DNA from 4 places in the Halomonas sp. A3H3 genome. Region 3 is predicted to be linked to each of the others. Evidence: predicted binding sites of a transcription regulator. Region 3 holds the regulator's gene; each other region holds the start of a gene.
What was found. The regulator sigma-54, encoded in region 3, starts transcription at its own class of promoters, with help from an activator protein. The targets are predictions, from matches to a motif close to TGGCACNNNNNTTGCTNT.

Region 1 (3,725 bases), 4.7 Mb from region 3:
TTGTGACAAATTAACACAAAATATTGCTATCTGCCGTAGGTGTCTCTGCCATGTTCACCTTTATGCACCCGTACCAAAAAATTCGCCGCCTGGAACAGGAAGTTGCCGAGTTACGCACTCAGCTTGACGCTGCTACCCCCTCCCCCAGTTGTCGATTATTGAGCCTGATGAAACCGGCACAATCCATCGGCATGCTGCAGGCAAGAGGCGCGGATATGCTGGCTTCTCTCAATAGTGGCATACAGGAGTACGCGGATCAGCTTGCCGGCGAGCGGGCCACCCTAACGGAAACGGTTAATTTAATTGCCACCGCTGAACAGGCGGTCAGTAGCCTTGACCAACGCTGCCACGACACTGAACGTACCGAAGCGTTACCCCCATTAGTGTTAGCTAAAACTCTGCACGCCTTAAGCCAGCTACAGGTCGCTCTCGCCCGTAGTGCAGGCCACGCCCAGGCGTTAGCGGTCAGTACGGCCCTCGAAACGGCCCATAGCCAAGGTCTGCTTGGCAGCACCGATGCCGCTAGCCAGCAATCTCCAGGATTGGCAGCCATTGCAGACGATGTCCACCGCTTAGCGTTGACTATGCACAGCTTGAGCCATCAGCTCAGCCTACTGATGGAGCAAATTAATAGCCAGGTAAGAGAACACTCGCAGGCCGTAGTGAAAAAACGTCTGGCCGACGAGGAGATTACCCATTCCGCGCAAGCAGCCAAGCAGGCAGTGCATCAGCTTGCTGACCAAGCTCAGCATATGCACAAGGTGATTCATCACAATGCCACCGCTGCGTTTTTACACTCCGCGAAGCTTGATCATGCGGTGTGGAAGTGTCGGCTTTATAAGCAGCTCCTCTCTGCCAACACAGACACTCCCCTAGAAGACCATCACCAATGCCGTTTAGGGCGCTGGCATCAACATGGAGAAGGTCACCAACGTTACGCCCGCACTGAGGCCTATCGAGCGCTGGCGGCACCCCATCGCCGTATGCATGACAGTGGCGCGGAAGCACTTAAGTTTGCCCGCCTGGGCGACCGCAATGGTCAACTGGCCGCCTTGGGAGTCATGGAAGAAGCCAGCCAGCAGCTCGCCCTGCAGTTGGACAACCTCATGGAGCACGCCATGTATGAGGCGCCCTATTCAACCAATCATCACTCACCGCTTGCGGGCGCACCTTAAATAGCCGTTGTACGCTAAATAGCCTTTCGTCTTATCTAGCCGCCTATGCCATGCTGGTTGCAATAAAACCACTTTCCTCACCAGCAGCAATGGGAAAAAGCATATGGCACAGGTCAAAAAGCTAGATCTCGCGTTACAAGGCGGTGGCGCCCACGGGGCTTATACCTGGGGTGTCATTGATCGCCTACTGGCAGATGACCGCATTGAGATTGAGGGCATCAGCGGCACCAGCGCCGGGGCAATGAATGGCGTGGTAATGGCCGATGCGCTCACAAGAGGCGATAAAGAGACCGCTCGGCAAGCACTGCACGACTTTTGGCAAGCGGTGAGTCGCGCGGGTATGGCCAGCCCCATCCGCCGCTCTCCCTTGGACATATTGACCGGCAACTGGAGCCTGGATCACTCGCCCGGTTTTATTGCGATGGACCTATTAAGCCGTGTGGCCTCCCCCTACCAACTCAACCCACTCAATATAAATCCGCTGCGCGATATCGTGGCCGAACATATTGATTTCGAGCGGGTTAGGCAATGCCAACAGCTTAAGCTGTTTGTCGCGGCCACTAATGTACGCACGGGTAAACAGCGGGTGTTCCGCCGTGAAGAGATGAGCGTTGACGCGGTGATGGCCTCCGCTTGCTTGCCCTTTATATTCCAAGCAGTGGAGATCGACGGCGAAGCGTATTGGGATGGTGGCTACATGGGTAACCCCGCCCTGTTTCCTCTCATGGAGGAGTGCAGCGCACGGGATATTCTGCTGATACAAATCAACCCAATCAGCCGTAACGAAGTCCCCACCTCGGCATCGGCCATTATGAATCGCCTCAACGAGATCACCTTTAACTCAGCACTGATTAAAGAGATCCGTATGATTGCGCTGCTTAAGCATACCCTCGATGAGCAAGGCATTGAAAACTGCTACCAGCAGGCGTTGTTCCACCGCATTAGCGGCGAGCAGGCACTTGAGGGCCTCTCTGTCTCCAGCAAATCCAATTCTGAGTGGCCTTTTCTATGCCATCTTTTCGAGCAGGGACAAGCTGCCGCTGAACGTTGGTTAAGCGAACACTTTGAAGCGATTGGTAGCCACTCCACACTGGATATTGATGCCGTCTATTTACATGAATAATGGCTGCACGTTCAGTCCGCCCATTGCACCCTTCTAGCACCAAGATGCCGCAAAATCGGCGTTGCATGCCCAATAATGCAGCATAGACTTGATCACTCATCTCTAACACGCACAACAAAAAATAAATTAAGATATTGATTTTTAGCAATAAATATTCAACTGGCAAACTACCTGCATAACTCCTACCAGTGGTGGTAGGCGTGGACCAGGCCCAACTGGGTACGAGTGCGTCGAGCCTGACCTTCAACGATGAAGGCATGTTCTCGTCAATTGTTTGCGTAACGCGCTAACTTGTTTGCGTTGCGTAGCGACTAACTCGTTTTATGCCCCGTGAGGCCATCCCATGGACATACGCAACAAAGCCAACCGTATTCGGCTGCTTAACTTCTCGACTCCTCAGATGCGCGCTTTCCACTTTTCATGGTTCGCGTTTCATATCTGTTTCTTCGGCTGGTTCGGCATCGCCCCTCTTATGGCGATTGTTCGAGAAGACCTTTCACTGACTCAAACACAAATCGGCAATACGATTATCGCTTCGGTAGCGATTACGGTCATTGTGCGCCTTGCGATTGGCGTACTGTGTGACCGCATCGGTCCGCGTAAAACCTATACCGGGCTACTGATATTAGGCGCTATTCCGGTGATGGGCATTGGCTTGGCCGATAGCTTTGAAACCTTTCTATTGGCGCGCTTAGCCATTGGGGCCATTGGCGCCTCCTTCGTGATTACCCAGTACCACACCTCGATGATGTTCGCCCCCAATGTGGTCGGCACTGCCAACGCTACTAGCGCAGGTTGGGGAAACCTGGGTGGTGGCACCACGCAGATACTGATGCCACTAATCTTCTCGGGCATGCTGATGCTGGGCGTTAACGAAGCCTTTGGCTGGCGTTTAGCGATGATGGTGCCTGGTGTAGTGATGTTCTTTACCGGCATTGGCTACTGGTTCTTTACCCAGGATGCCCCCAACGGCAACTTCAGTGACCTGCGCGCACGCGGCGAATTGCCTGAAGCTTCAGGAGAAAATGGTGCCGCGCAAAGCTTTCTAGCCGCCGCCAAGGATATTCGTGTTTGGGCGCTGTTCGTTGTCTATGGCCTCTGCTTTGGCGTGGAACTGACGATCAACAATATTGCCGCCATCTACTTCTTTGATAAGTTTGATCTTACCCTGGCCACCGCGGGTCTGATTGCCGGTCTGTTTGGTTTAATGAATATTTTTGCGCGTACTTTAGGCGGCGTCTTCTCGGATCTTTTCGCTAAGCAAGGGGGCTTGAAAGGACGCGTTCGCTGGCTGTTTATTGCCTTGGTTTGCGAAGGTATTGCGTTGGTAGCGTTTTCGCAGATGCACGTATTAAGTCTAGCGATAGGTATAATGCTGGTGTTCAGCCTGTTTGTGCAGATGGCGGAAGGCGCTACTTTTGGCGTGG
Region 2 (3,725 bases), 3.0 Mb from region 3:
GATGATCAGATAAACCGCCATGGTCATGGCAATGACTTCGATTGCCTGACCGGTCTGGTTGAGCGTGGTGCCGGCAAAAACCGATACCAGGTCGGGGTAGCCGATGGCGGTGGCCAGTGACGAGTTTTTAATCAGGTTGAGGTATTGGCTGGTGAGTGGCGGAATAATGACGCGCATAGCCTGGGGAATGATGATTAGGCGCAGCACTAGCTTGCGCGGCAAGCTCAATGCCTGGGCGGCTTCCGTTTGGCCATGGGGGATGGCTTGGATGCCCGAGCGCACAATCTCCGCAATGAAGGACGCGGTATAGATAGACAGCGCCAGCCACAGGGCCAAAAATTCAGGGATAATGGTAATACCACCGCCGAAGTTAAAGCCGCGCAGTACCGGCATCTCCCAGGTCACCGGTACACCTGTAGCGACCAGTACCAGCAGTGGTAGGCCAAAGATAATCACCAGCGACATCCAGAAAACCGGTAGGCGCTTGCCGGTGGCTTCGTGACGGCGCTTGTTCCACATGACCAGTGCGATGCTGGCAATAATAGCCACCACGAAGGTGGCTGGGATAAGACCAAATCCTGACTCGAACAGAGGCTGAGGCAGGTACAGCCCGCGTACGTTCAGGAAAATGGCTTCACCAAAGGCCATGCTCTCTCTAGCGCTGGGTAACGTCCGCAGTACAGCAAAGTACCAGAAGAAAATTTGCAGCAGCAGGGGGATATTACGAAACGTTTCGATATACGCATTGGCTAGCCGAGCGATCAACCAGTTGGGCGATAGCCGCGCGATACCGACGATAAAACCAATAATCGAGGCAGCTAACACCCCCAATCCACCGACTAGCAGCGTATTGAGCAAGCCAATCACAAAAGTGCGGCCGTAGGTACTTTGGGAGGAGTACTCGATTAAGCTTTGACCAATACCAAAGCCGGCTGTGTTGCCCAGGAAGCCAAAGCCAGTGGTAATGCCGCGAGCATTCAGGTTGGCTTGGGTATTGCCGATAATATAGATCAGGAAAGCCGCGACAACGGCGACCAATATAAGCTGAAAAATAAGTGCGCGCTTAGCGCGGTCTCGCCAAAACGGCGGCTTGTGGCCAGCGGGGCGAACGTTAGGTCTTACAGACATGGATGGCGTCTCCGCTACACGGAAGGTCAATCAAATGGCCCGCCACGACCTTGAAACAGGTCCTTTAAACAGATACCTGTGAAGAGGGTGGCGGGCCGGGGTCAAGCGAGACGCTTAGCGAATCGGGGGAGCGTACTGGAAGCCGCCGTCTGTCCATAGGGCGTTAACACCGCGCTCAATTTCCAGCGGCGAGCCCATGCCCACGTTGCGGTCGAAGCTTTCAGCGTAGTTACCCACTTGGCTAATAATGTTGTAGGCCCAATCTGCTTCTAGGTTCATGCCTTCACCGTAGTTGCCGTCTTGGCCTAGCAAGCGAGCGATGTTGGGGTCTTCAGAGTTAAGCATTTCTTCAGCGTTTTCACTGGTGACGCCGTACTCTTCGGCGTTAATCATGGCGAACAGCGACCATTTCACAATGTTGAACCAAAGATCGTCACCCTGACGAACCACAGGGCCTAGTGGCTCTTTGGAGATAACGTCAGACAGGATCATCGAGGCTGAAGGATCGTCTAGCTGAATACGTAGCGCCGCTAGCTGAGAGGTATCGGAGGTTAGCACGTCACAGCGGCCGGCCTGATAGCCACCCACGGTTTGCTCAGAGGTATCAAATACGATCGGGTTGAATTCCATGTCGTTAGCACGGAAGTAGTCAGCCAGGTTCAGCTCGGTAGTGGTGCCAGACTGAATGCAGATGGAGGCGCCGTCTAGCTCGTCTGCACCGGTAATACCCAGGTCACGGGATACCATGAAGCCCTGGCCGTCGTAAAAAGTAACCCCGGTGAAGTTCAGGCCCAGAGTAGTATCGCGGGTAGTGGTCCAAGTGGTATTACGTGATAGAACGTCGACTTCACCTGATTGCAGGGCGGTGAAGCGCTCCACGGCGTTGAGTGAAATATAGTTGACGGCTTCTGAGTCGCCGAGTACCGCTGCCGCTACAGCGCGGCATACATCAACGTCGATACCTTGCCAGTTACCGTCGTCGTCCGGAGCTGAGAAGCCCGGCAAACCATCGCTCACACCACACTGAACGGCACCACGCTCAATGGTATCTTCCAGGGTGTCGGCTTGAGCAGTTGCCATTCCCGCCAGGCTAAGTGAGCCAGCGGACGCCAGAAGCGCTAAGTGTTTTTTATTGAACATCTAGTTTCCCTCGAAGTTATTGGAATCAGCTATTGAAATCAGTTATTGAAACCAGTAGTTGAAATAGTTATGCATGCCGTAGCATGTCACTAAACCTAGCAAGGAAGATGCCAACAAGGGTACAGGCGTTAATTCAGCGCTTTTCAACGCTACTCAACGAATTCGAGACGAAGGTCTAGGTGCAAAAAGGTTACTGCCCACCTCGCATTGCACCGTTATAGGGCAAGCTGAGGTGGGCGGTAACACAAAGGCAGTTATTAGGCGTGGTTTACTCGGCTGCGAATGCCTTGCGCATAAACGGCGGGAGGGCGAGCGCACCGCGATGGGCGTCAACGCTATAGTATTCAAGCGGTAAGTCGTGGTTGGTGGCTGCCTGCTCGCGGAACGTATTCACGTCGGTGGCTTTACCCGCCAATGTTACGCTCCACCAGCCTGAAGGATATACCGGCTGCGGGAAGGGCAGCGTGGCAACGCTGTCAAAACCGGCTTTCAACATGTCGTTGCGCAGCTCTCGGATGATCGAGCCACTGTGGTAAAGCGGTGATTCGCTCTGCTGCACCATTACGCCGCCGCTTTTCAAAATACGGTGGCAGCGCTTGAGAAAATCGGTTTTAAACAGCCCTTCAGCGGGCCCAACCGGGTCGGTGGAGTCGATAATCAGCACATCGATGCTCTCATCAGGTGCATCGTCCACCCACTTGACGCCGTCGGCGAACAGCAGTTCAGCGCGGGGGTCGTTATTCGACGCTACCAACGACGGGAAGAAGCGCTCAGAGGCCTTGGTGACCTCTTCGTCGATGTCAATTTGGGTAACTTTCTCGACACTCGGGTGGCGCAGCACCTCTTTTAAGGTGCCGCAGTCGCCACCGCCGATGATCACCACACGTTTGGGATCTTGGTGGGTAAACAGCGCCGGATGCGCAATCATCTCATGGTAGAGGAAGTTATCGCGATCAGTCAGCATCACGCAGCCGTCCAGCACCATTAGGTTGCCGTAGGTCTCGGTGGCGTAGACCTCTAGATGCTGGTATTGGCTCTGTACATCCAGCAGTTTTTCAGAGATCTTCAGTGAGAAAGCGCTGCCGTGGCTATCAAAGACTTCGGTAAACCATTGGTCGTCGCGTAAATCGCTCATCAATTGGCTCCTGAGTGCTGTGCATTTGTGTGCGTTGGAATATCGCGGTGATACTGTGGGCTTAATTCGTGCAGCGCCTCCATAAAGGCAGTGACGTTGTCGGGGTTGGTAAACTGGCTGATTCCGTGGCCCAGGTTAAACACGTGGCCAGGGCCATGGCCGTAGCTTTCCAACACGCGGGCTACTTCAGCGCGGATAGCCGAGGGGCGGGCAAACAGAACGTTGGGATCAAGATTGCCCTGTAGCGCCACTTTGTGACCAACCCGGGCACGGGCATCGGAAAGCTCGGTAGACCAGTCGATACCCAATGCATCGGCACCGG
Region 3 (3,725 bases):
CCATCAAGGCGAAGGGCAAGAAGGCCCCACGGAAGGCTGGGCGCGGCGGATTATTTATCACGTCGCCGAGCGTCGCGTAGAGCTGATCGACCAAGCCGAACTGACCCAGCAAGAGGACACCTTTAGTGGCGGTCGCCTTGAGTATTTTATTGACCGAGAAGTGATTCAAGCGCGCTCTGACGTTGATGGCAGCGAGCCCCAGCGCATACGCATGACCCTTCAGCCTGAACAATAGGGAGCCTAGCTGTGGCCACTGCTGACACTGCGCCGATCAAAACCCTTTATGCCCACCACCTGGCTAAAAGCTACAAACGCCGCCGAGTGGTCAAAGACATCAATCTGGAGATATCCCAAGGCAGTGTCGTTGGCCTTTTGGGCCCCAACGGCGCGGGCAAAACCACCTCATTTTATATGATTGTTGGGCTGGTCAAATCCGACGCTGGCAAGGTGGGTATCGACGATGTGGATTTAACGCGCGCCCCCATGCACGAGCGCGCAGCCGCGGGGATTGGCTATCTACCTCAAGAGGCGTCTATTTTCCGCAAACTCTCGGTTGCCGAGAATATTATGGCGATACTCGAGACCCGCAAAGAGCTTAACCGCAGCGATCGCGAACAGCGCCTGGAAGCGCTACTCGAAGACTTCCATATCACCCATATTCGCGACAACCTGGGCATGAGCCTTTCGGGCGGCGAGCGCAGGCGTGTAGAAATAGCCCGCTCGCTAGCCACAGAGCCCGCTTTTATTCTGCTCGATGAGCCTTTTGCGGGCGTTGACCCCATCTCGGTAGGTGAGATTAAAACCATCATTCGTGCACTGAAACAGCGCCATATCGGCGTGCTGATCACCGATCACAACGTGCGTGAAACACTAGACATTTGCGATATCGCCTATATCGTCGGCGATGGGCAAATCATCGCCAGTGGCTCGCCCGCCTCGATTCTCACCAACCAAAAAGTAAGGGATGTGTATTTGGGCGCCGATTTTCGCCTGTAATGTTTTTGCCTTAATCACCCCTAAATAGCGCTTTAAAACAACTTTACGACCAATGGCATGCTTATTGCACTTGCGCCAAGCACTCACTCGCACTAGGGTGGAGCATTCTGATTAACGAGTGGTTCTCAGATGGTCATGAAAGCTTCTCTCCAACTGCGTATCGGCACACAGCTGACCATGACGCCCCAGTTGCAGCAGGCCATTGCGCTGCTGCAACTCTCTACGCTGGATCTTCGTCAAGAAATTCAGCAGGCCCTCGATGCCAATCCCATGCTGGAGCAGGAAGATGAATTTAGTGAACAGGCTGTCAGCGAGCCTAAGGAAGAAGAGTGGTCAGAGAGCATCCCTACTGAGCTCTCGGTAGATAGCGACTGGTCAGATACCTATCAAGATATGGGAAGCCAGGGGGGCAGCAGCGAAGGCCCCGACTTTGAGCGCCAGGCAGCCGGGCAGAGCCTTCATGGCCACCTGCTGTGGCAACTCGCCATGACCGATTTTAGCGCTCGCGAGCAGCTTGTCGCGGAAAGCTTAATCGACGCGCTAGACGCCAACGGCTACCTGACCCAGCCGCTCAACGACATCCGTGAAGGGCTTCGTGCCCAGGGCATTGACGGGCTAAGCCAGCGCGAAGTGGAAACCATTCTACTCAAGCTCCAGCAGTTTGAGCCGACCGGCATATTTGCCCGTGACTTGCGTGAGTGCTTGATGCTGCAGCTCGCAGCTCTCCCCGATGATACGCCACTGCTGGTTCCCGCCCGCCGCTTGGTGCGGCAGTTTCTCGAAGCGCTTGGCAAAGACGATATGCGTCTGCTGAAACGCCGTCTAGGGCTCGACGACGAACAGCTGGCCGATGTCATCCTGCTTATTCGCAGCCTAGACCCACGCCCAGGCAGCGCCTACGGCGACACCGATGACAGCTATGTCACCCCCGATCTAGTCGTCCGCCACGATAATGAAGGCTGGCATTTAGAGCTCAACCCCGAGGCCCTGCCACGGCTGCGCATTCAGCCCGACTACGCCAGCTTGATTAAGCGTGCGGATAAAAGCGATGACAACCAGTTTCTCAAAGAGCACTTGCAGGAAGCGCGCTGGTTGATCAAGAGCCTCTCTAGCCGAAACGATACGCTGCTGCGTGTTGGTCGCGAAATCATTACCCGCCAGATTGGCTTTTTAGAGCACGGCGAAGAAGCCATGAAACCACTGATACTGGCCGACATTGCCGAAGCCGTGGAGATGCACGAGTCGACTATTTCACGGGTAACGACGCAAAAATATATCCATACACCCCGTGGTGTGTTTGAACTCAAATACTTTTTCTCAAGCCAGGTGAGCGGTCAAGATGGCGACAGCCACTCCAGCACCGCCATCCGTGCACGACTCAAGAAACTGATTCAAGAGGAGCCGCCCGGCAAGCCGCTTTCAGACAGCCGCTTAGTGACGCTATTAGGCGAAGGAGGGATTCAAGTGGCGCGTCGTACGGTGGCGAAATACCGTGAAGCCATGGGCATTCCCTCTTCCAGTGAACGGCGTCGTTTGCGCTAACTTCGTTAACGTTTCAGGGAAACTCTCGACAAGGGCTTTGCAACGCGGCAAAAAGGGTTACAATCGAAGTACAGTCCGATGGATAAGGAGCACGTCAATGCAAGTAAATATCACTGGTCATCACGTAGAACTGACTGACGCCTTGCGTGACTATGTCAACGAAAAGCTTGAGCGTGTAGAGCGCCATTACGACAATATAACTACGGTGCAAGTCACCTTATCAGTGGAGAAAGAGCGCCAGCAGGCCGCCTGTACGCTGCACGCCGCAGGTGCTGACTTACATGCGGAAGCCCTAGACAGTGATATGTACGCCGCTATCGACGCACTAGCGGACAAAATCGACCGTCAACTCGTTAAACACAAGGAAAAAGCACAAGCTCGCGCCCAAGGCGCCGGTGTGCGTTAATTCAATGACGTTGGAAACCATACTCCCCCCGGAACGCGTTCTGTTCGACGTCCCCGGGGGCAGCAAAAAAAGGGTGCTGGAGTTTTACAGCACCTTTATCGCCCAAAATATCCCCAGCCTGGACAGCCAAGAAGTGTTTAGCCGTTTAATCGGCCGCGAGCGCTTAGGTAGTACGGGTATTGGTAACGGCGTGGCTATTCCTCATGCGCGTAGCCCCCACTGCAACGCCCCTATCGCTGGATTTTTGAAACTGGCTGAAGCGATCGATTTTGACGCTATCGACGGCGACCCGGTAGATCTGGTGTTTGTCCTGTTGGTACCCGAAGAGGCAGATGACACGCATCTCTCACTGCTGGGTCAGGTAGCGACCATCATGAATGATGCGGACACGCGCCAGCAACTGCGTAAAGCAGCCAGCCAGCGCGAACTGCTTGAGCTGATTACCGCCAAAATTCGCGAGCAATCAGCGGCCTAAGGGTCTGAAACCCTGTTCAGGGCAGATCACAGCAGGTTATCCGCTCACCACCCTCAACGCAGCTTGATCAAAGCAAAGAGAGACTCTATGCAACTGGTGATCATTAGCGGCCGCTCCGGGTCAGGTAAATCTATCGCCTTGCAAGCGCTGGAAGATCTTGGCTACTACGCGATTGATAACCTCCCAGCTATGTTGCTGGGGTCGTTGGTGGATGAACTGCGTGACCAGGGCGACCGAGCACATTTAGCGGTGAGTATTGATGCCCGCAATTTGCCGGGAGCTCTGGAGCGCCTGCCCTCTTTATTA
Region 4 (3,725 bases), 2.5 Mb from region 3:
AATCCAGCGTTCGCAACAGCTTGCCATTCCCCAAGGAGTACCAGGGATCGAAGATGGAGTCCTCGGCAAAACAGACGTTAATGCCCGCTGCGTTGAGCTCCTTCACACGTGTCACGCCACGCCGCTTGGGGTAAGTGTCAAAGCGCCCCTGCAGGTGAATACTTTCGGTGGGGCAGGAGACAAAGTTAATACCCGAGCGTTTTAGCAGCAGAAACAGCTTGGAGCAGTAAGCGTTGTCGTAGGAGTGCATTGCTGTGGTGTGGCTAGCGGTCACGCGGCTGCCCAAGTCATTAAACAGTGCCTCGCAGGCCAATACTTCGAGAAAGCGCGAGTTGGGGTCGTCAATCTCGTCACAGTGCACATCCACCAGGCGGTCGTACTTGATCGCCAATTCGATCACTCGCTTCATGGAGGCCACGCCCAGCTCACGGGTGTATTCGAAGTGGGGGATGCCGCCCACCACATCGGCGCCGATCTCTAGTGCCTCCTCCATCAGCCGATCGCCGCCTGGGTAAGAGAGCAGGCCATCTTGAGGGAAGGCGACTACCTGAATATCAATTTTATCTTTTAACTCGTCGCGCAAGGCGCACAGGGTTTTAAGCCCAATCAGGCTAGGGTCGCTGGTGTCGGCGTGGGTGCGCACAAACTGAACGCCGTTGCCGATTAGCAGGTTTAGGGTTTTAAGCGCGCGCTCGCGAATATCCGCTTCGGTGAGCATAGGCTTACGCTCGCCCCAGCGCTCAATGCCTTCAAACAGCGTGCCGCTCTGGTTCCAGCTTGGCTCACCTGCCGTAAGGGCGGCGTCCAAGTGGATATGGGGCTCAATAAAGGGCGCACAAATGAGCTTGGCGCCCGCATCGATCTGCCCTTCGCTCGCTGTTTGTGGTGCGTCTTGCACGGTAATTGACGTGAATGTGCCGTTCTCAATCTCAAGTCGGTAAAGCTCAGGGCGCTGGCGTAGGCGGGCGTTGATAATTTGCATGCTCATATAAAAAACAGCTCGCTTATTGTTTGGCAGTGGATGGAAGGCTATCACCCAGCGTAGCGTGATTTAGGCGCAGCAGCACGGCGTAGCTTCCTGCTGCCACTACAACACCTATCAGTGGTGGCAGTAACGGGGAAAAGTAAGCGGCTCCGGCGCCCAGCGCATACGCAGCTAACCCTCGGCGGTTGAAGTCGGGTAGTTGTGCTTTATCCAATGTGGGGTAGCGGCCTTTATGCTTGAGCCAAAAGTCCGCCATGATCACCCCGCCCATGGGCGGTATAAAGGTGCCGAGTAACACCAGAAATGGGATGAGTAGGTTATACATGCCGCCTACCGCCAGCACCGTGCCAATCGCCGCGCCGCCCACAGTGACCAGGCGGCGCTTTTCGGTGCGCAGCAAATTACAGCCCGCCACGGCGAAGTTGTAGATAGTGTTGTCCTGGGTTGTCCAGATATTCAGGAACAGCATCAGCACGGCGATGGTGACAAAGCCCTGAGCGATCAATACATCCACGATATCCGCCTGCTGGTAAATCATGGTGCCAAGAGCGCCGGTCAGAACCATTAAGCCGTTACCGACAAAAAAGGCCGCCAGGGTCGCGATCACGGCAATTTTCGGCGTTTTGGCGAAGCGGCTCCAGTTAGTCGCTTGAGTGCCGCCGCTAATAAAGGTACCGATAATCACAGTAATCGCCGCTGCTACGCTCATGCTTTCCGTGGGCGTCTGCTGGCTCAGTCCCGCAAAGCCGCGCACATCCACCAGGCCGGTAAACAGGCTGATGACGATAAACAGCATCATGGCGGGGACGGCAAAGCGCGATAGCCAGTCCATACCTCTATAGCCAATCATGGCGGTCACGCAGAAACCAAACCCAAATAGCACCATTAAGGGGATTTCCAGCCATTCAGGCATCCCGGTGGTGCGTACTAACACTAGGGCAATCGTGGCGGTGCCCCAGGCGTACCAACCGATCTGGGTAAAACCGAGAATAAAGTCGGAAAGTTTGCTGCCTTTTTCGCCGAAGCAGAAGCGCCCCATCAGCACCGAATTGAGCCCGCTTTTACAAGCAATATAGGCGAGGGCTACTGCATACATCCCCAGCAGCAAGTTGCCAATCACTATGATCCATAGCAGTTGGCCAATCGGAAAGGCTTGGCCTAACGTGCCGCCCGCCCACATGGTGGCGGTGAAAAACGTAAATCCAAGCAGTACTGCCGAGGTAGAAAGCAGGCCCTTGCGGGCACTGGTAGGGACTTCACTGAGTGGATAGTCAGAATGATGCATCACGCTCTCCTAATATAAATCAGCGAACCTGTTAGCTATTTATAAAGCAAGAGATATGCCAAAAGAGTAGGTCAGTAAGAATGATTACGCTTGTCATTTTTTTTAAGACATGCCTACTCATTTTAATGATACTTTAGTAAATAAAACCTAATTGTTTGTGTACGTTTGCCGAATAAAATAGTGGTCAAAAAAGCTTGTTTGTTAAAGCGATGGTCGCTTATTGCGATTACGCCCAGATACGCCCGTTGCAGCTATAACCTTGAAGGAACCGGAGTAGATGCCAGAACCCCAGCATAGGAGTGCTTCACTGCCTGCAGCTAGACTTCCTTGGCATCATACCCTGGTGGGTAAGGTGGTGATGTTTATGCTGATGGGCGTGCTGTTTGCGTATGTAACGGGGGCGCTGTCGGGTTTTTTTATGGTTGAACGTGGGGCTCGGGAGCAGTGGTTGCGCGAAGCGCAGGTGAATGCCCAGATAGTAAGCGCGACTATTAGGCGTATTTATACGTCCGTGGCGGTTAAGACCGATGGCACGGGTCAAGTCACGCGTATCATTTCCCAGCGCCCGATTGGTGATGAAGAGTCGGTTCTGGAAACTGGGTTTAGCCCGATTGATGTATTGGCGTTGGCAAGTGCACAAACACGTAACAATGTGTGGCTGTTCGCGAAGTCATCAGAGGGGGCTCTCACCGTAGTGGCAGATGCGCTTAATACACCATCAGACTCGCCTGCCAACTTGACGGTAGATACATGGCAAACAAAAGCGGATGCCGCTGATTTTTATGTTGGATTTGCCAGCATTGGCGGTGAAGAGCACTTCATTAGTTCGCTGCCCATTGTTACCCCTGATGGTCAACTGTTAGGCGTTCTAGTAGCCACCATAGGCCAGCAAGAAGGGCTGTATCAGATGCGTAATGATCTGATCAGCAAAGCGTTTATAGCACTACTGGTGGTATTGGTCGCGACAGCCCTGCTAGTCACTATTTTGATGCGTCAGTTATTTACACCCGTGCCAGTATTAATTAAGTCGCTCACCGAAATCGCTAAAAACCAGACCGCTGACAGCACGCCTTATACCGACCGTAACGATGAAATTGGCCGGATGGCAAAGGCCATAGATGCGCTTCGTAAGAAAGTCATTGAGCGTGAACACTTACTTGAAGTTAAAGACGAAGCTCTCCGCTTTCAGCATCTTGCTCATCATGATGAGCTGACCAAATTGCCCAACCGTGTGCAATTAAATAATGCTTTAAAAACCGCTGTGCACTCACTGCTTCAAGGCGACGTATTTAATGTCATGCTATTTGATCTTGACCATTTTAAAGCAGTTAACGATAGTCTGGGGCACGCGGCGGGTGATGCTTTGCTCGTTGAAGTTAGTCAGCGGGTGCAGGGGCTGCTGACCGACGATGATTTGGTGGCGCGCCTTGGTGGCGATGAGTTTGCCATCATTCA

Region 1: a site for sigma-54 is predicted at 2,459-2,476, ahead of HALA3H3_RS01780 (NarK family nitrate/nitrite MFS transporter). Genes of this name have one in related genera too.
Region 2: a site for sigma-54 is predicted at 2,364-2,381, ahead of HALA3H3_RS09425 (amino acid ABC transporter substrate-binding protein). Genes of this name have one in related genera too.
Region 4: a site for sigma-54 is predicted at 2,314-2,331, ahead of codB (cytosine permease). Genes of this name have one in related genera too.

Annotation. Positions count from the first base shown of each region.
Region 1 is NZ_HG423343.1:393,541-397,265, forward strand. Features, by position in the region: gene HALA3H3_RS01770 (CZB domain-containing protein) at 51-1,175, shown strand; gene HALA3H3_RS01775 (patatin-like phospholipase family protein) at 1,279-2,298, shown strand; gene HALA3H3_RS01780 (NarK family nitrate/nitrite MFS transporter) at 2,642-3,725, shown strand, end outside.
Region 2 is NZ_HG423343.1:2,112,404-2,116,128, forward strand. Features, by position in the region: gene HALA3H3_RS09420 (amino acid ABC transporter permease) at 1-1,128, opposite strand, end outside; gene HALA3H3_RS09425 (amino acid ABC transporter substrate-binding protein) at 1,243-2,268, opposite strand; gene speE (polyamine aminopropyltransferase) at 2,537-3,403, opposite strand; gene hemE (uroporphyrinogen decarboxylase) at 3,403-3,725, opposite strand, start outside.
Region 3 is NZ_HG423343.1:5,106,278-5,110,002, forward strand. Features, by position in the region: gene lptA (lipopolysaccharide transport periplasmic protein LptA) at 1-235, shown strand, start outside; gene lptB (LPS export ABC transporter ATP-binding protein) at 247-996, shown strand; gene HALA3H3_RS23235 (RNA polymerase factor sigma-54) at 1,126-2,538, shown strand; gene hpf (ribosome hibernation-promoting factor, HPF/YfiA family) at 2,636-2,944, shown strand; gene HALA3H3_RS23245 (PTS sugar transporter subunit IIA) at 2,949-3,419, shown strand; gene rapZ (RNase adapter RapZ) at 3,507-3,725, shown strand, end outside.
Region 4 is NZ_HG423343.1:2,637,793-2,641,517, forward strand. Features, by position in the region: gene codA (cytosine deaminase) at 1-988, opposite strand, end outside; gene codB (cytosine permease) at 1,005-2,270, opposite strand; gene HALA3H3_RS11745 (diguanylate cyclase domain-containing protein) at 2,548-3,725, shown strand, end outside.